Regions from separate parts of the Hymenobacter endophyticus genome, predicted to be linked through region 2. Evidence: riboswitches for the same ligand, from Rfam matches in the RefSeq annotation. Region 2 holds a riboswitch; the other holds the start of a gene.
What was found. Region 2 has a riboswitch for cobalamin ahead of ROI90_RS03355 (TonB-dependent receptor). Riboswitches for the same ligand answer to the same signal wherever they lie in the genome.
Positions count from the first base shown of each region.

Region 1: it holds a riboswitch for cobalamin, as region 2 does, so the genes downstream of both, ROI90_RS06545 (acyl-CoA thioesterase) here and ROI90_RS03355 (TonB-dependent receptor) in region 2, are expected to answer to the same signal.

Region 1 covers NZ_JAWDJT010000003.1:36,137-44,569, reverse strand. The annotation lists gene ROI90_RS06560 (MFS transporter) at 1-1,294, opposite strand, end outside; gene ROI90_RS06555 (O-antigen ligase family protein) at 1,366-2,655, opposite strand; gene ROI90_RS06550 (class I SAM-dependent methyltransferase) at 2,692-3,552, opposite strand; cobalamin riboswitch at 3,700-3,917, shown strand; gene ROI90_RS06545 (acyl-CoA thioesterase) at 4,117-4,524, shown strand; gene ROI90_RS06540 (hypothetical protein) at 4,675-5,001, shown strand; gene ROI90_RS06535 (NAD(P)/FAD-dependent oxidoreductase) at 5,149-6,729, shown strand; gene ROI90_RS06530 (CoA-binding protein) at 6,828-7,187, shown strand; gene ROI90_RS06525 (glucose 1-dehydrogenase) at 7,392-8,186, opposite strand; gene ROI90_RS06520 (RNA polymerase sigma factor) at 8,375-8,433, shown strand, end outside.
Region 2 covers NZ_JAWDJT010000002.1:218,470-226,902, forward strand. The annotation lists gene ROI90_RS03345 (class I SAM-dependent methyltransferase) at 1-965, shown strand, start outside; gene ROI90_RS03350 (DNA-3-methyladenine glycosylase) at 1,051-1,653, opposite strand; cobalamin riboswitch at 1,702-1,923, shown strand; gene ROI90_RS03355 (TonB-dependent receptor) at 2,089-4,041, shown strand; gene ROI90_RS03360 (DUF5074 domain-containing protein) at 4,075-5,154, shown strand; gene ROI90_RS03365 (hypothetical protein) at 5,264-5,539, opposite strand; gene ROI90_RS03370 (AraC family transcriptional regulator) at 6,116-6,688, shown strand; gene ROI90_RS03375 (hypothetical protein) at 6,855-8,360, shown strand.

The DNA of each region.
Region 1 (8,433 bases), on a different contig from region 2:
GGCTGATGCGCGAGGTTGTGCGCGTATCGGCCATGCGCCAGTACACCAGCAGGGAGGCGGCGGCGCAGGCCGTTACGTACCAGTAAAACCAATGCTCCACGCCCTTGTTCTTGGCCAGCAGCGCCAGGTACTCGGCCGTACCCCCGAATATAGCCACCGTGAGGGCATACGGCAGCCCCACCCCCAGCGCCCGGATTTCCGTGGGGAACAACTCGGCCTTCACCACGGCATTGATGGAGGTGTAGCCGCTCATAATGAGCATGGCCAGCAGCAGGTAGCCGAAGGCCGCCCCCACGCTGCCCGGCTGCGCCAGGGCCGTGAGCAGTGGCACGGTGGCCAGCGTGGCCCCCACTCCAAAAAACAGCAGCACCGGCCGCCGCCCAATCCGGTCCGATAAGGCGCCCATCAGCGGCTGCAGCAGCATGGCCACGCCCAGCGCCCCGAACGAGACGAGCGTAGCCTGGTCTTTGCTGAAGCCGGCCGTATTCACCAGAAACTTCTGCACGTAGGTAGTGAAGGTATAGAACACCACTGTGCCGCCCATGGTAAGGCCTACCACCGTGAGCACCTCACGCGGGTGCTGCAGCAAAATTCGCAGCTGGCTGGGTTTTTCGGCCGAGGGCGGCGTGGCTTCCTGGCGGTTGAAGGCATCGGTTTCCTCCATGGTGCGGCGCAGGTACAGGGCCACCAGCGCCGCCAGCGCCCCAATGGCAAACGGTATCCGCCAGCCCCATTCGGCCAGCTCCGCAGGGGTTAGGGCCTGCTGCAAACCCAGCTGCACCAGCAAAGCCAGCAGCTGCCCGGCAATGAGGGTTACGTACTGAAAGCTGGAAAAAAAGCCCCGGTTGCGGGCATCGGCCATTTCGCTGAGGTAGGTAGCGGAGGTACCGTACTCCCCGCCCACGCTCAGGCCCTGCAGCAGGCGGGCCAGCACCAGCAAGGCCGGTGCGGCCACCCCAATTTTGCTGTAGGGCGGCGTAAGGGCAATGAGCAAGGAGCCTCCGCACATGAGCAGCACCGAGGCCAGCAGCGCCGCCTTGCGCCCGGCCCGGTCGGCGTAAATACCCATCAGCCACCCGCCCAGGGGCCGCATCAGAAACCCCACCGCAAAAATGGCCGCCGAGTTGAGCAGTTGGGCCGTCAGGTCGCCTTTGGGGAAGAAGGCCGGCGCAAAGTACAAGGCAAAGGCCGAGTACACGTACCAGTCGTACCATTCCACCAGGTTGCCCACCGAGCCGCTGAAAATGGACCGGATGCGGGATGACATAGTGCGAGGCGCGGAGGGCTGGGGCATATACCGGGGCGTGAGAAAAGTAAGAGGATGAGGCCGCATCACCGGTTGGTTGGCCGGACAGGCAGCGCAGCCTAGGGCAAGACTGGCTCCTGTTTGGGCCCCAGTTGGGCAGTTTCGGCAGCAACTACCACAAAGCCGTACCCAAATACAAATAGGTTCAGGCTGATTTGCAGGCTCAGAATATCCACCACTAGCATGGCCACGGCCTGGGTAAAGATAAATACCACCACGTAGGGGTTTCGGCGGGCGGCGGGCGGCGCCAGCGGCCAGAGCAGCACCGCTAGCCACAGTGCCAGCCCTACCACTCCTCCGCCCACCAGGGTACTCAGGTACTGGTTGTGCACATTCACCCGGTTTTCGGGCCGCAGCCCAAAGTCTCGCCAGCTGTACTGGTCGAGCATAGCGGCGTATGCATCGGCCGGCCCCACGCCCAACAGCCAGTTTTCCCGGATGATGGTCCCGGCAGTTTCCACGGCGGCCAGCCGCTGGGCCAGGGAGTACTCATTAATGTCCTGGCCCTGGGTGTACTGCGCCACATCATGCAGCGTGGCGCCCACCCGCTGCTGCACCGAGTTGAGGGTGCGGTAGGCCAGCCAGGGCACCAGCGCCACGCCCGCCAGCAGCAGCAGGCCGCCCACCAGGTTGCGGCGGAGCAGCAAACGCCCGGCCCAGGCCAGCAGCCCCGCGTACAGCACCAGCAGCCCCGTTCGGTAGGCCAGCACGTGCAGCGTGAGCCCTATAGCCACCGCCGCCAGCAGCAACGCCCCCCGCAGTACGCGCCCCGCCAACGGGCTACGCCGCAGCAGCAGCCCCCAGAAAAACGCCTGGGCCAGCATAATTCCGAAGGCAATGTGAAACGTACCCGTCACGGCCTGCATGTTCTGCCCCATTCGGATGGCCTCGTTGGCATGGGTGGGGTTGAGCAGGTATTGCAGCGTAGTAAAAAGTCCCACCCCGGCCACACTCAGCACAAACAGCGCGCCCACGGCCAGCCGCTGCGGGCGGCTCAGGGGCACGGCCAGCGTGAAAGCCAGGGGCACCGCCAGCCACGTCAGGCTCCGGTACAGCTCGTGGCGCCAGGTAGCCCACTGGCTGGTGTACAGGCCGCTCAGCACCAGAAACGCCACCAGCACCGCCGCCCGCAGGGCCGCCCCGTTGCGCCAGTAGCGAGGCAGGGCCTGCCGCAGCCCAGGGTTGGCCAGCACCGCCGCCAGCCCCACCAGGGGGCTCAGGGCAATCAGGGCCCGGAACGCCAGTAACCCGGCCACTCCTGCCCCGCAGGCCAGCCACAGCAAGTGCTGCGACAACCGTCCCGAGCGGTAATACCGGCCGCTGTTGAAGTCCTCAATAACCTGTTGCATACCGCAATATGTGCTAAACCTGCTTGGAAGGGGTGGTTAGGTACGGGCCGTTTCCAGCACGAGTTTACCCGTCAGCTCCACTACGGCTTCCATGGTTTCCATCCGCTTTTCGTACTCCACTAGCAGGTGGCCGCCGGTCAGCACCGTCAGGCTCTGGTTGAGCTGAGCCAGCTCGGCATAGGCGGCGGGGCGGCGGGCCGAGGGGGTTCCTTTCCGCAGGCCCCGCTGCCGGGCCCGCCAGCCCGCCAGCAGCATCCAGGGGTAGTAGAACGGCAGCAGCAGCAACGATGTGTAATTGACCTTCGAGGGGTGCACCTCCACTATCCGCAGCCCCGACAGCGCCGCCAACGCGCGCTGCTTGGTGAGGTTGGCAAAGAAGATATGGCCCAGATACACGTCATGTATCGTGCGGGCATTTTCCGAAGCCCACACGGAATCAACCTCGTTGGGGGGCATGAGCTTGTAGCCCTCACTTTCCAGCAGCAGATAACTCAGGCGGGTGCGCAGGTTGGAGTAGTTGGGCGTGGTGATGATAGCCCGCCCCCCCGGCCGCAGTACCCGGTTCAGCTCCTGAAACAGGTGCAGCTGGTTGGGCATGTGCTCAATACCCTCCTGGCAGATTACCACATCAAAGCTGGCATCGGCGAAGGGCAGCACCCCGTTCAGGTTGGCCTTCACGCACTCAATGGCCGGATACCGAAAAAACTCCGGGTACAAATCGGAGGCAGTAACGTGGGCCCCCAACTCCAGCAGCAGCTGGGCCGTGTCGCCGTTGCCGGCCGGTACATCCAGCACCCGCTTGCCCGCCAGGCTGGCCTGCCGCCGCCGCAACAGGCCGGTTACCAGGTGCTTAATATCCTTACTGCCTGTAAAAAACGGCCGTGCAATACGAATCATTCGGAAGCTATATGTGAGAGAATAAGCCCTAGCAGGGCACAAATGTAGAAGCATTGCCCGGATACTCGCATGGCGCTTCATTCCCGCTCTGTGGTTGAATCAGGCAATCTGTGCGTACTTTGCGGCCACGTTCTTTGCCTGTGTATTTCAGTCAGACGAGCGGTGAGGTGGCTTTTTCCTTTCAAGGGACAAGCCGACACAGGGAACCGGGTGCAACTCCCGGACAGACGCGCTACTGTAAGTGCCAGCGGCCCCGTTACCGGGCCACGGCGGCAGCCCCACGCAGCCCATTGCTCGCTTTGGCGGGTGAGAAGGGCGGGAGGCCGGGCATAAGTCAGGATACCTGCCCACTGCTTTCCATGATGAGGCCTCTTCGCGACCTGAGAGCCTTGTTGGGTGCTGCCACACCGGGCCAGCCGTGCGCTGGCCGGTCCCGCCGTGCAGGCCGGGCGCGGCCGAGCCGTGGGCAGACGAATCAGCAGGGCAATTAGCCATACCAGCGGGAAAAGGCACTCCGAAAATGCGGGCCGGGAAGGTACTTCCTTCATCCTTTTCCCCAGCAGTATGCTTACCCTCGACGAGAAAATCAGCCAGGCCGAAACCCGCATCTTCAAGGCCGTTTTCCCCAACACCACCAACCACTACGACACCCTGTTCGGGGGCACCACCCTGCACATGATGGATGAGGTGGCTTTCATTACGGCCACCCGCTTCAGCCGCCTGAAAATGGTCACCGTTTCCTCCGACAAAGTAGACTTTACCCACCCCATTCCGGGGGGTACGCTGGTGGAACTGATTGGCCGCGTGGAGCATGTAGGCACAACCAGCCTGAAGGTGCGCGTGGAGCTGTTTGTGGAACAGATGTACTCCGAAGACCGCCACCGCGCCGTGTCCGGACTGTTCACCTTCGTGGCCGTCAACGACCAGAAAAAGCCCATCCGTATTCTGCCCGCCGCGGTGGCTTCGGCTTAGCGCGGCAGGCAGCAGCCCCGGAACCTGAGGGCTGGCGGGAGCGTATGGAGCAGAAGTAAATGGGATATAACCAATATTTTTTCGAGTTATCCCGAACTATTCCGGTGAGCTGAGCGGTTTGCTTGCCACTCCCCGTTTCTTCTACTCTGTATGCCCAACGAGCAGCCCTCACCTCACCCCCTCAATGAGCGCCTGGAACAGTCATTCCGGGATGCTGACCAGGCCCGGGAAGAACTCACTGAGTCTCTGGCCAATTCCGTAGCGGCCAACTGCGACCTGCTGCACCACGGCTTGGTTGGCGCCAAAGGCCTGGAAGTGACCACCGAAATGTACCGCCATTTGCTGGCCCGGCTGTTGCGCCACTCCTCCGGCGAAGTGCGCAACCAGACACTGGCTCAGTTCAACGAGTCCATAGAAAAGTTCTGGCCCCGGGCCAAAGGCAGCACAAGCTCCTTCACCGCCGCCGACGACCATTAGGTAGCTCTGCGCTTGTTTGCAAGCCTCCCTTGCTCCTGTCAGGTTTCTTGCCTGGGTTAGGCGGCAGCGGGAGGCTTGCTGCGTATCTTTGCGGCACCTTGAGTACCCGTTTCGGTTCAAAGGCTAACTCCCTTTCACCTGTTGTGTATGACTTCCTCCCAGGAAATTGAGCTGCTTCTGACCCCGGAAGTAGCCTACGATGAACTGGCCCGCTACCGGGCCCTTCTTGACGCCGCCGGCCTCGTGCCCGGCCAGGCCGATTTCGTGCATCTGCGCAAACGCTCCGTGGATGCCCGCGGCCGGCAACCCCTGGTGCGCCTCCGCGCCGACATTTACCGCTCCGCCCCGCCCGCCGACTTATTCGGCCCGTGGTTCAGCTACCCCAGCGTGCAGCAGGCCACCCGCTCGGTGTTGATTGTGGGTGCCGGCCCGGCCGGATTGTTTGCGGCGTTGCGGGCCATTGAGCTGGGCATCAAGCCCATTGTACTGGAGCGCGGCAAAGATGTGCGCACCCGCCGCCGCGACCTGGCGGCGCTTAACAAGGAACACCTGGTGAACCCCGACAGCAACTACTGCTTCGGGGAAGGCGGGGCCGGCACCTACTCCGACGGCAAGCTCTACACCCGCTCCACCAAGCGCGGCGACATCCAGCGCATCCTGCGGATTTTGGTGCAGCACGGTGCCACCCCCGATATTCTGGTGGATGCTCACCCCCACATCGGCACCAACAAGCTGCCCTACGTGGTGGCCACCCTGCGTGACAGCGTGTTGGCCGCGGGCGGGGAAGTGCGGTTTGACACCCGCGTGGATGATTTGCTGCTGACCGGCCAGCACCTGCGCGGCGTGGTTACCAACACCGGTGAGGAGCTGACCGCCGACGCGGTGATTCTGGCCACCGGCCACTCGGCCCGCGACATCTACGAGCTACTGCACCGGCGCGGCGTGCTCATTGAGGCCAAGCCCTTTGCCCTGGGCGTGCGCGTGGAGCACCCCCAGCAGCTCATCGACCAGGCCCAGTACCGCCGCCAGGACCGGGGGCAGCTGCCAGCCGCATCCTACTCTTTGGTACACCAGACGCAGTGGCAGCAGCGGCAGCGGGGCGTGTTTTCATTCTGCATGTGCCCCGGCGGCTTTATCGTGCCCGCCGCTACGGCTCCCGGCGAGGTGGTGGTGAACGGCATGAGCCCCAGCCGCCGTGACTCGCGCTTTGCCAACTCCGGCATTGTGGCCGCCGTGGAGCTGGAGGATATGGACGTGCGCCAGTACGGCGCGCTGGCCGGTTTGCGGTTCCAGCAGGAAATTGAGCAGCGCGCCTGCCAGCTGGCCGGCAACACCCAGGTAGCGCCCGCCCAGTTGTTGGGCGACTTCCTGAAGAAAAAAGTATCCGCCGAGCTGCTGGAAACCAGCTACCAGCCCGGTCTCGTGTCGGTGCCAATGGACCAAGTGCTGGGCGCCGGCCTCGCGGAGCGGCTGCGCCAGGGCTTCCAGAACTTCGGGCGCAAAATTCCGGGCTACGCCAGCAATATGGCCCAGATTGTGGGCGTGGAAAGCCGCACCTCCTCCCCCGTGCGCATCCCCCGCGACCGGGACACGCTGCAACACCCCGAGGTGCGCGGGCTGTTCCCCTGCGGCGAAGGCGCGGGCTACGCCGGCGGCATTGTGTCGGCGGCTATGGATGGGGAGCGGTGCGCGGAGGCCGTACTGGCACAAGTGGCCGCGGGTTTGTAGTTATCCGCCGGGCGGTTTTACCGTATACAACAGGCGTACAACATTCGACTCCCACCTTTTTGCGGTTGATTGCTCCGGTTGTCAGCTCCCCTCCTAATATGAAAAAGACCCTTGTGCTGGGCGCTACCGATAACCCCGCCCGCTACGCTTACCGCGCCGTACATCAGCTCAAAAACCACGGCCATGAGGTTGTACCCGTAGGCATCCGCAAAGGCTCGGTAGCGGGCCTGGAAATCCGCAACGACCGGCCCACCGCCGAGGATGTGGACACCGTGACGCTCTACGTAGGCCCCCAGAACCAGCCCGCCTGGTACGACTACATTCTGGACCTGAACCCCAAGCGCATCATCTTCAACCCCGGCACCGAAAACCCGGAGCTGGAGGAACTGGCTCACCAGCGCGGCATCAAAACCGAAGAAGCCTGCACGCTGGTAATGCTGAGCGTGGGCCAGTACTAGCCGATTCACCACACACACACGAAAAAAGCCGCCGCGCCTCAAGGCACGGCGGCTTTTTTCATTGAAGCTGATTAGAAAGTCAATTGGACGTCATACTGAGTTTGTCGAAGCATCTTTACCGCTTCGATGAATGTGTCAAGCAAAGCGGTAGAGATGCTTCGACAAGCTCAGCATGACGTTTCAACAACTCAGGCGCGCTGAAAGCTACTCGGCGTTGCCGTACATATTGGACTCTCCACCGTCGATGGCAATGGTCTGGCCGCTCAGGTAGGAGGCGTCTTCACTCAGCAGAAACGCCACCACTTTGGCTACCTCCTCGGGCTGGCCCAGGCGGCGCGTGGGGTTATTGCTGGCATACTGGGCTTCGGCCTGCTTGGGGTCGGTGGGGTTTACCTGCTTGAAGGCCTCGGCCACCATGGGCGTGAGAATGGCCCCGGGCGCAATGGCATTGGTGGTAATACCGTAACGACCGTACTCGATGGCCGCATTCTTGGTCATGCCCGATACGGCGTGCTTGCTGGCCACATAGGGCATCTGGTTTATTACGCCCCGAATGCCGCCCACTGAGGCCACATTTACAATCCGGCCGCTGCCCTGGCGCTGCATCACGGGCAACACGTAGCGCAGGCCGTAGTACACGCCCAGCAGGTTGATGTCAATTACTTTTTTGAACACAGCCACGTCATACTCCGTGATGCTGGCCTGTTTTCCCTCAATACCCGCGTTGTTGTAGAACCCATCAATGCGGCCAAACTTATCCACGGCTTCCTGCACGTAGTTCTGCACGGCGGCCTCGTCGGATACGTCGGCTACCACCGTCAGAATCTCTACTTCCGGAAAGTCTTTGCTAATGGCCTGCTGGGCTTCCTGCAGGCTCTGCTCGTTATAGTCAACCAGAACCAGGTGGGCGCCTCGGTCGGCTAGTTCCTTGGCGGCAGCCAGGCCCAGGCCCATGGCAGCGCCGGTAATCACCATTACTTTTCCTTGCATCGTTTTCATAGCGAAGAAATTTATGTTGGTACACAGTATATACCGCTGAGCTTGCCAATTGTTAGCCTGGCCTCCGGTTTACTGCCGCAGGTTAGAGGCCCGCGGATTTTTTTATGTTGTCAGGCAACCCTCAGTATCTTCCGCCCATCTAGCCCCTCAAACGCCCTGCTTCTGACTGCACTTTACCCTTCCTTTCCGTGACTGAAGTAGAACTTATAGCCGCCTGCCGCGAGGGCAGTAGTAGGGCCCAAAAACT
Region 2 (8,433 bases):
CGGCCCGTACAGCTGCTTTTAAAGCCTCACTGGTGAATGGGCAACGCCTGGCCGACTTAACCGGGGGCTTTGGGGTGGATGCGGCCCACTTCGCCGCGGCGGTGCCCGAGGTGCATTATGTGGAGCGCAACGCGGCCCTGGCCGAGGTAGTGCGCTACAACCTGGCGCAGCTGGACATCAGCAACGTGCAGTGCCACACCGGCGACGCCGTACAGTTTCTGCGCAACACGCCCGATACCTTCGACTGGCTGTACCTGGACCCCGCCCGCCGCGACACGGCCGCCAAGAAGATTTTCCGGTTGCAGGACTGCGAGCCGGACATTCTGCGCCTGATGCCCCTGCTGCTGCATAAAAGCCGCTGCGTACTGCTGAAAACCTCACCCATGCTGGATATTGAGCAGGCCATTCTGGAGCTGCGGCAGGTGCGGCGGCTGTGGGTGGTAGCCGTGGATAATGAGTGTAAGGAAGTGCTGTATGAGTTGGGCCCTGAACCCGCCGTTGACCCCGAGCGGTTCACGGTGAACCTGCTCCGCAACGGGCAGCAACAGGAGTTTCGGTTGAACCGGGCCCGGGAAACCCGCGCCATTGCCCGCTACGCTGAGCCCCGCCAATACCTTTATGAGCCCAACGTAGCCGTGTTGAAAGCGGGAGCCTTCAAGAGTATAGGTACGGCCTTCGAGATGCTGAAGCTGCACCAACACAGCCACCTGTACACGTCCGACGCATTGCGAACCGACTTTCCGGGCCGGATTTTCCGCATCCGGGCAGTGGAGAAGTACGACGGGGCAGCCCTGCGCGCCCACCTCGGCCCCGACAACCGCGCCCACGTCACCACCCGCAACTTCCCCGACTCCGTGGCGGAGTTTCGGCACCGCACCGCCATCAAAGAAGGTGGGGAACTGTACTTATTCGCTACCACCAACCTGGAAGGTAAGCTCATGGTGCTGGTGTGCGAGAAGCTGTGAGTTGGTGAAATGGTGAGTTAGTGAGTTTGACGTTCAGGTCGCGCAGTTAACGCAAGCAAAACGTCAAACTCACTAACTCACCACCTCACCGTGCCGGGCTGGTCCATTTGCTGCCTCTGATGCGGAAGCGCCAAGGCAAAGCGGCGTCCTCCCCGGCATAATCGATGCCCACGCGGGGGGACGCCAGGATGTCGGCCTCGGCTACTGGCTCGTGGTGATCTTCCAGCCAGATGGTGGGTCCGGTCAGGTCGAGGCCGTAGTGGGCGGTGCTGATGCCCAGGGCTTGAGTAAGCAGGCCGGGGCCGCTGGTAAGATTACGCTGCACCTGCGGCAGCCCCCGGCGCAGCAGCATTTCGGCCGCACCTTCGGTAGGTTCCAAGCCCCGAATCAGCACGGCATCGGCTTTGCCAGCTTCATTGGTGATAATGTTGAACAGAGCGTACCGGCCGTACACCAAGTATACATAGGCCACTCCGCCGGGCTGATACATGATTTGGGTGCGGGCCGTGTAGCGGCCCAGGTGGGAGTGACAAGCCTGGTCGTTTTCGTGGGCGTAGGCTTCGGTTTCCGTGATGCGGCCGCCAGTGAGCACCCCACCGATGCGGGTGTACAGGTATTTACCTAGTAGCTCCCGGGCAATCTGCACAGGGTTGGGGCGACGGTAGAAATCCAGGGGAATTATAGCCATAGTTCGGCAGAGGATAAGGATGAGTAGCCATCTATACGAGGTATTGCCTACCTTTGCCGCTGTAAAGGTGGCCGGACCCCGATTGGGGGGCGAGGCTGAAAAGGGAATCCGGTTGAAATCCGGAGCTGTCCCCGCAACTGTACGCTTCATGAGTCGGCGCGTCATCACCGGCCACTGTTTCTGCCCCGGCTGCCCCAGCGGCGGCCGTTGAAATGGGAAGGCGACGCGCCCGGAGCAAGCCAGGAGACCTGCCTTTGCAATTCCTATGTTCAGCGCTTTCGGAGGAAGGGCGGAGAATGAAACCAGTGGCGGAGCCCAGGCTGCGCGGAGTACCCTTCTGTTTTCGGCCTCGACTTCGGGGGTCAGCTGCTAAAAGCCAGTTGAGCAACGAGGTTTTGAACTGAATTTTTCGAGTGCGAAAATTTGGTTCGGAAGATGCGTTTTGCGGTTTTAGTGCGTGGTGGCCTGCTGGGCCGGCTGGCTGGCGCGGTGTTGCTGCCTACCTCGGCCGCAGCCCAAGCTGGCCTACTGCCCGACACGGCCCGGGTGCAGCACCTACCCACGGTGCGCATCCCCGGCGTGCGGATAGAGCGGTTTGCCGTAGGAAGCCGCCGCTTCGCCCTCGATTCGCTGGCCCTCACCACCTACCGCACCGGCACGCTGACCGATGTGCTCAGTGCGCGCACGGCCGTCTACCTGAAAAACTACGGCCCCGGCCAACTGGCTTCTATCACGTTGCGGGGCACCTCGGCCCGGCATACGGCCGTGCTCTGGAACGGCTTCAACATTAACTTACCCAGCCTGGGCGAGGCCGATTTTTCCCTGCTACCCGTCAGCGGCTTTACTCAGGCTGATGTGCAACTGGGCCCGGCCGCCGCTACCTACGGCAACGGGGCCATTGGGGGCACGGTGCTGCTGTCGTCGGATGCGAAATGGGGCGCAGGCTGGCGCGGCGCAGTCCAGGCTGAGTACGGCAGCTTCGGGCTGGGGGCGGGCACAGCGGAGGCCGCCTTCAGCAACCAGAAAATAGCAGTGCGCACCAGCCTGCTGTACCGGGAAGCTGCCAACAACTTTGCCTATCACACCCAAGAAGCCCGGGGCCGCGTGCGGCAGCGCCAGGAAAACGCTGCCCTCCGCCAGGCCAGCCTCAGCCAGGAGGTAACCCTGCGCCTGGGCCAGCGCAGCGAAGTGGCCCTGGCCGCCTGGCTTACCGATGCCGACCGCCAGATTCAGCCCGGTATTGGCACCAACAACACTCACGCCGAGGAACGGGACCAGAGCCGCCGCCTTACGGGCAGTTACCGCTACGTGAGCCAGCGCCACGAGTGGACTGCCCGCGCCGCCTGGTTTGAGGACGTACTTAACTACCGCGACGACGTGAGCGGGCTCAGCGAATCACGGGTACGCACCAGTCAGGCGCAGGCCGAGCACACCTGGAACGTGGCGCCCAACGCCTCGGTGCGGCTGGGAGGCGAAGCACAGCACTTTGCGGCTCAGGTAGATGGTTACGGCAGTCAGCCCCGCACCGAAAACCGCTACTCCGGCTTTGCCCTGCTCCGCTATGACCCACGCCCCCGGTTGCGCCTTTCCCTAAACCTGCGCCAGGCCGTGCTGCCGGGCCGCCGCCCGCCACTCACCCCTACACTGGGAGCGGAATGGCTGGCACTGGAAGCGGGGCCGCATACCCTCACGGCCAAAGGCAGCGCCTCCCGCAGCTACCGGGCCCCCACCCTCAATGAGCGGTACTGGCGGCCCGGCGGCAACCCCACCTTATTGCCCGAGGAAAGCCTGGGCTACGAGGGTGGGCTGGTACACATCTTTACGGCGGCTCCGGCCCATTTGCGCCTGCAAACGGAACTGACAGGCTACCGGCAGCTGGTGGATAACTGGGTGCAGTGGACGCCGGGAGCCACGTACTGGTCGCCGCGGAATTTGCGGCAGGTACGCGCCCAAGGACTGGAGGCCAGCACCCAGCTGGGCTGGCAGCCGGGAGCCTACCGCCTGCAGACGCGGGCCAGCTACGGCTTTACGCAGTCGGTGAAAACGCAGGGTGTGGCTTCTGACGCCGACCCAGTGGGGCGGCAGCTGCCCTTTGTACCCCTGCACACAGCCGCTTTCAGCACCGACCACACCTGGCATGGCTGGCAGCTCAGTACCACCCTCACGTTTACCGGCTACTGCTACACCGATGCTTCCGCCACGGATTATCTGCCCAGCTACTGGCTGCTGAACGCCGCGCTGGGCCGCACCCTGGCCGTGCGGCCCGACTGGCGCCTGCAGGTGCTAGCCCAGGGTTACAACCTCGCCAACACCGCCTACCAAAGCTACCAGAACCGCGCTATGCCGCTACGTAGTGGCAGCCTGAGTTTGCGGGTGCTGTGGCGCTAACCTCCCGACATTTTTTCTACCTGTTTTTCTACTATGAAGCACTCCTCCCCTTTCGCCAGCCTAAGCAGCCGCCTGCTACTGGGCAGCGCCACCGCCCTGGGCCTGCTGGCCTGCGACCCAAACGACAACCCTCAGCCGGTTGAGCAGCCCATCGTAACCAGCACCGTGTTTGTGGTGAACGAAGGCAACTTCCTGCGCTCCAACGCCGACATCAGCCTATTCAGCAAAGCCAGCGGCACGGTAACCAACAAAGCCCTGTTCAATGCGGCCAATGGCAAAGCCCTTGGCGACATAGCCCAGAGCATGGCCATTCAGGACAGCCTGGGCTACATTGTGGTGAACAACAGCAATAAGCTGGAAGTAGTATCCCTGGCCAAGTTTCGGTCGAAGGCCACGGTAACGGGCCTGAAGCTGCCGCGCTATTTCGCGCCGGTTTCCTCAACAAAAGGTTATGTAACGGAGACCGTGAAGTACGACGGCTCCAATGGGCAGGTATCAGTCATCAACCTCACTACCAACACCATTACCAAAACTATTGCCGTGGGGGTAGAGCCTGAGCAACTGCTGGTGGCCGGCTCCCGCCTGTACGTAACCAACAGCGGCGGCAACACGGTAACGGTTATCAATACCACCACCGATGCCGTGGAAGGCACCATTACAGTGGGCGACTCGCCCAACAGCCTGGCCCAGGACCGGGACGGCAACGTATGGGTGCTGAGCGGGGGCAAAGGAGTCTACAATCCTAATTTCTCTTTGCTGACCAAAGGCAGCCTCGCCAAAATTGTACCTGGTCAGCTTACCGCCACTTCCCGGGAATTCGATTCCAGCCAAAGCTCTCCGGGGCGCCTGACTATCAATGGTGCCAAAAACCAGCTGTACTACACTTACAAAGGCGGAGTGTACACGCTTGGCACCACCGATGCTGCTCTGCCAACTACCCCGCTCATCCGGCGCAGCTTCTACGGCTTAGGGGTTGACCCCCAGGACGGCACGATTTACGGTGCCCGGGCCTCCTTCACGACCACCGATAAGGTAATTCGTTACCGCACCACTGGCGCGCCCATTGATTCGTTTACCGTGGGGGTAGGCCCCAACGGATTCGTTTTTTACTAGCCCTGTTTTTCTGAGCTTTGAAAACCCCGATGCAGCTTCGGCAGCGTCAACGAAAAGGCCCGTAACCATGGTTACGGGCCTTTTTGTTGCTATCTGGCGCAGAAGTCGACTAGTCAGCCAGGCCGTCGTTGTTACGGTCTTTCCGGTCAGTGGCGGCTTCGTACTGCTGGCGGCCGGTGGGGCCGGCGGCAGTGTCGCGCACCATGCCTGAGGTAGCCGAATCAGCCGATACAGAGGCGTTTTGATGCCGGGCCGGGTCGAGGCTTTTTTCGGAGCCGCGCTCCACGTTGGTGTCTCCGCTGTCGGAGCCCGTGTTGCAGGCCGATACGAAGGAGACAAGCAGGGCGGCTACGGCCAAGGAGCGAAAAGCAAGGAGCGTTTTCATACGTCTGGGGGAAGTTGGAGGAGCTGTAAACTATTTGGGCTGTACGGCTGACCGCCGCGCTGGTTTTTACGTAACAGGACTTGAGCTTTTCCTACCGCAACCATTTCGCCACAACTCAGTCTATTTTGTTCCTATGCTTCACGCCGACCCATAGCTGGCCCCGCCTATATCCTTCCCCGGTTTGTATGCGGCCAACGGTTACCTTTGCTTGCCTGGACCTGCTTACATGACCCGAGCTACCTCTTCCCGCTTTACCCCGTCCCACCCGTTCCTGCGGAAAACAGCCTGGCTGGCTGGCAGTAGCGCCTTACTGGCTTTGCTGCTGATTGCGTATCTGTACGGCGTTCAGGACCAGTTCTTCAGTCGATTTTTTGGCGCTTTTTTCGTATTTTTCTGGCTACTGGCTGTTACGTTTCTAGGAGTAGTTCCCTTCGTGAATTGGGCAGCCGCCAACTGGTTTGGGAAGCAATGGGCTGAGGACGCGCCAACCGTGCGCCGCCCCAAGCCCGCCGCTTCTCCACCATCTACTCGTACATCCACGCGTACCGCACCGCGGTTGAACTCAACTCAACATCCGTGAAAACGACGCTCCTGCACATCAAAAACATGGTTTGCCCACGCTGCATTGATGCCGTGCGCAACCTCCTCGAACAAGCTGGCTACCGCCCCACCGACGTGTCGTTGGGTCAGGCCCAGCTCGACCAAAGCACTCCCGCCGACCCCGTATCCGTAGCGCCCATGCTGCGCGAAGCCGGTTTCGACGTGATTATGGGCCGGGCCGACCAGCTGACGGAGCAAATCAAGACGGCCTTGGTGGAATACCTGGAGCACCTGCGCACGGCGCGCATGCCCTTAACTACCTCGGCCTTCCTCACCGACCGTTTTGCAGCTACTTACTCCCACCTGAGCAAGGTATTCTCGCGCACGGCCAACCTGACCATTGAGAAATACCTTATCCGGCTGAAAATTGAGCGGGTGAAGGAAATGCTCAGCTACAATGAAATGACGCTCAGCGAAATTGCCGAGCACATGCGCTACAGTTCCGGCCAGCACCTGAGCAACCAGTTCCGGCAGGTAACCGGCCACTCCGTGAGCGAATTTCGCCGGGACCTGATGCCCCGCCGCCTCTCGCTGGACCAACTGGCCTAGCCAGCGGCTACCATTCCTGAAAAGCAGGCCGTTCAGCAGCAGCTGGGCGGCCTGCTGCCGTTATGGGCATACAATCGTACGTACTCGGCCCGGGTTTTGTATAACTCAATGGGCCATGCGGCAGTATTGTTGTGTAGTTGTTCGCTCCACAGTAATACGGCCGCCTATGCGCTCTTTTCTTCTTTTTCCGCTCGGCCTTAGCCTGCTGGCTGCCCGGCCAGCCCACAGCCAGCACCAGCACCACCAACCTACTCCGGCCACTGATACCACGCGTCGCTCGGCTCCCGTCCCCAGCCAGCATGCCGGCCATGATATGGGCACACCCGGCACGGCCCTTCCTGATACTACCCGGCAGGCCCGTGCTGGCGCTCAGCACGCTGGTCATGATATGAGCGGCATGCAGCATGGGGGCAGTATGGCCGGGATGGAGCAGATGAGCCACGCCTACTCGCGTAGCTTACCTATGAACCGCAACGGCTCCGGCACCGCCTGGAACCCCGACAATACGCCCATGTTTATGTGGATGCACCACAAGGGTGCCTGGATGGTGATGAATCACGGGGCCGTGAACGTGCGCTACACCCGCCAGAACATCGGGCGCGGCAGCGGGCAGCGGGGCGGCAGCACCTTCGATGCGCCCAACTGGTTTATGACTATGGCGCAACGCCGCATCGGGCAGAAAGGTCTGCTCAACCTCACGGCCATGATTTCTCTCGACCCGCTCACGGAAGGCGGCAATGGCTACCCCTTGCTGTTTCAGAGCGGAGAGGCATATAAAGGCCAACCTTTAGTGGACCGCCAGCATCCCCACGACCTGTTCTCGGCCCTGAGCGTGGCCTACACGCATGCTATTTCTGAGGATGTGGACGTGACGGCCTATCTGGGTTACCCCGGTGAGCCGGCCATCGGGCCGGTGGCCTTCATGCACCGTATTTCGGCCATGCCCAACCCTGATGCCGCGCTGGGCCACCACTGGCAGGATGCTACGCACATCACCTTCGGCGTGGCCACGCTGGGCGTGCGCTACAAGCAGTTCCGGCTGGAGGGCTCCAACTTTACGGGCCGGGAGCCAGATGAGCACCGCTACGGCTTCGACCGACCCCGGGCCGACTCCTGGGCCGGCCGCTTAAGCTGGAACCCAACCGGGGCGCTGGCATTGCAGGTTTCCCGCGCCACCATCAAGCGCCCCGAAGAGCTGCACCCCGACGAGGACGTGAAGCGCACCACGGCCTCCGTCATCCAGAGCAGCCAGTGGGGCGAGTACCGCTTTATCACCTCGGCCCTAGTGTGGGGCCTTAATCAGCACGTAGAGGCTGATGGGCACAGCCACGGCGAGGCCTCGCACTCGGTGCTGGCCGAAACCAATGTGCAGTTGGGCAAGCCCGCCGTGTACGGCCGCTACGAGTTCGTGCAGAAATCCAATGAGGAGCTGCAAATTCCGCTATTCGGGCCGGCCGATGAGCCCCTCACGGCCCAGTACAACGTGCATGCCCTCACGCTGGGTGCCAACTACCGCGTGGCCCAACTGGCCCGCACCGACCTCACGCTGGGGGCCCAGGCCACCGTATACCGCCCCGACCAGGATATTCGCTACTACTACGGCTCTACGCCCGTGTCGGCGCAGGTGTATCTGCGGCTGAATCCCTCGTTAATGCGGATGAACGGGCGGTAAACCGTTGTCCGTTGCCTGTTGTCAGTTGTTAGTGCAGTGCCATCACCGAGCAAATGACAACTGATAACTGACA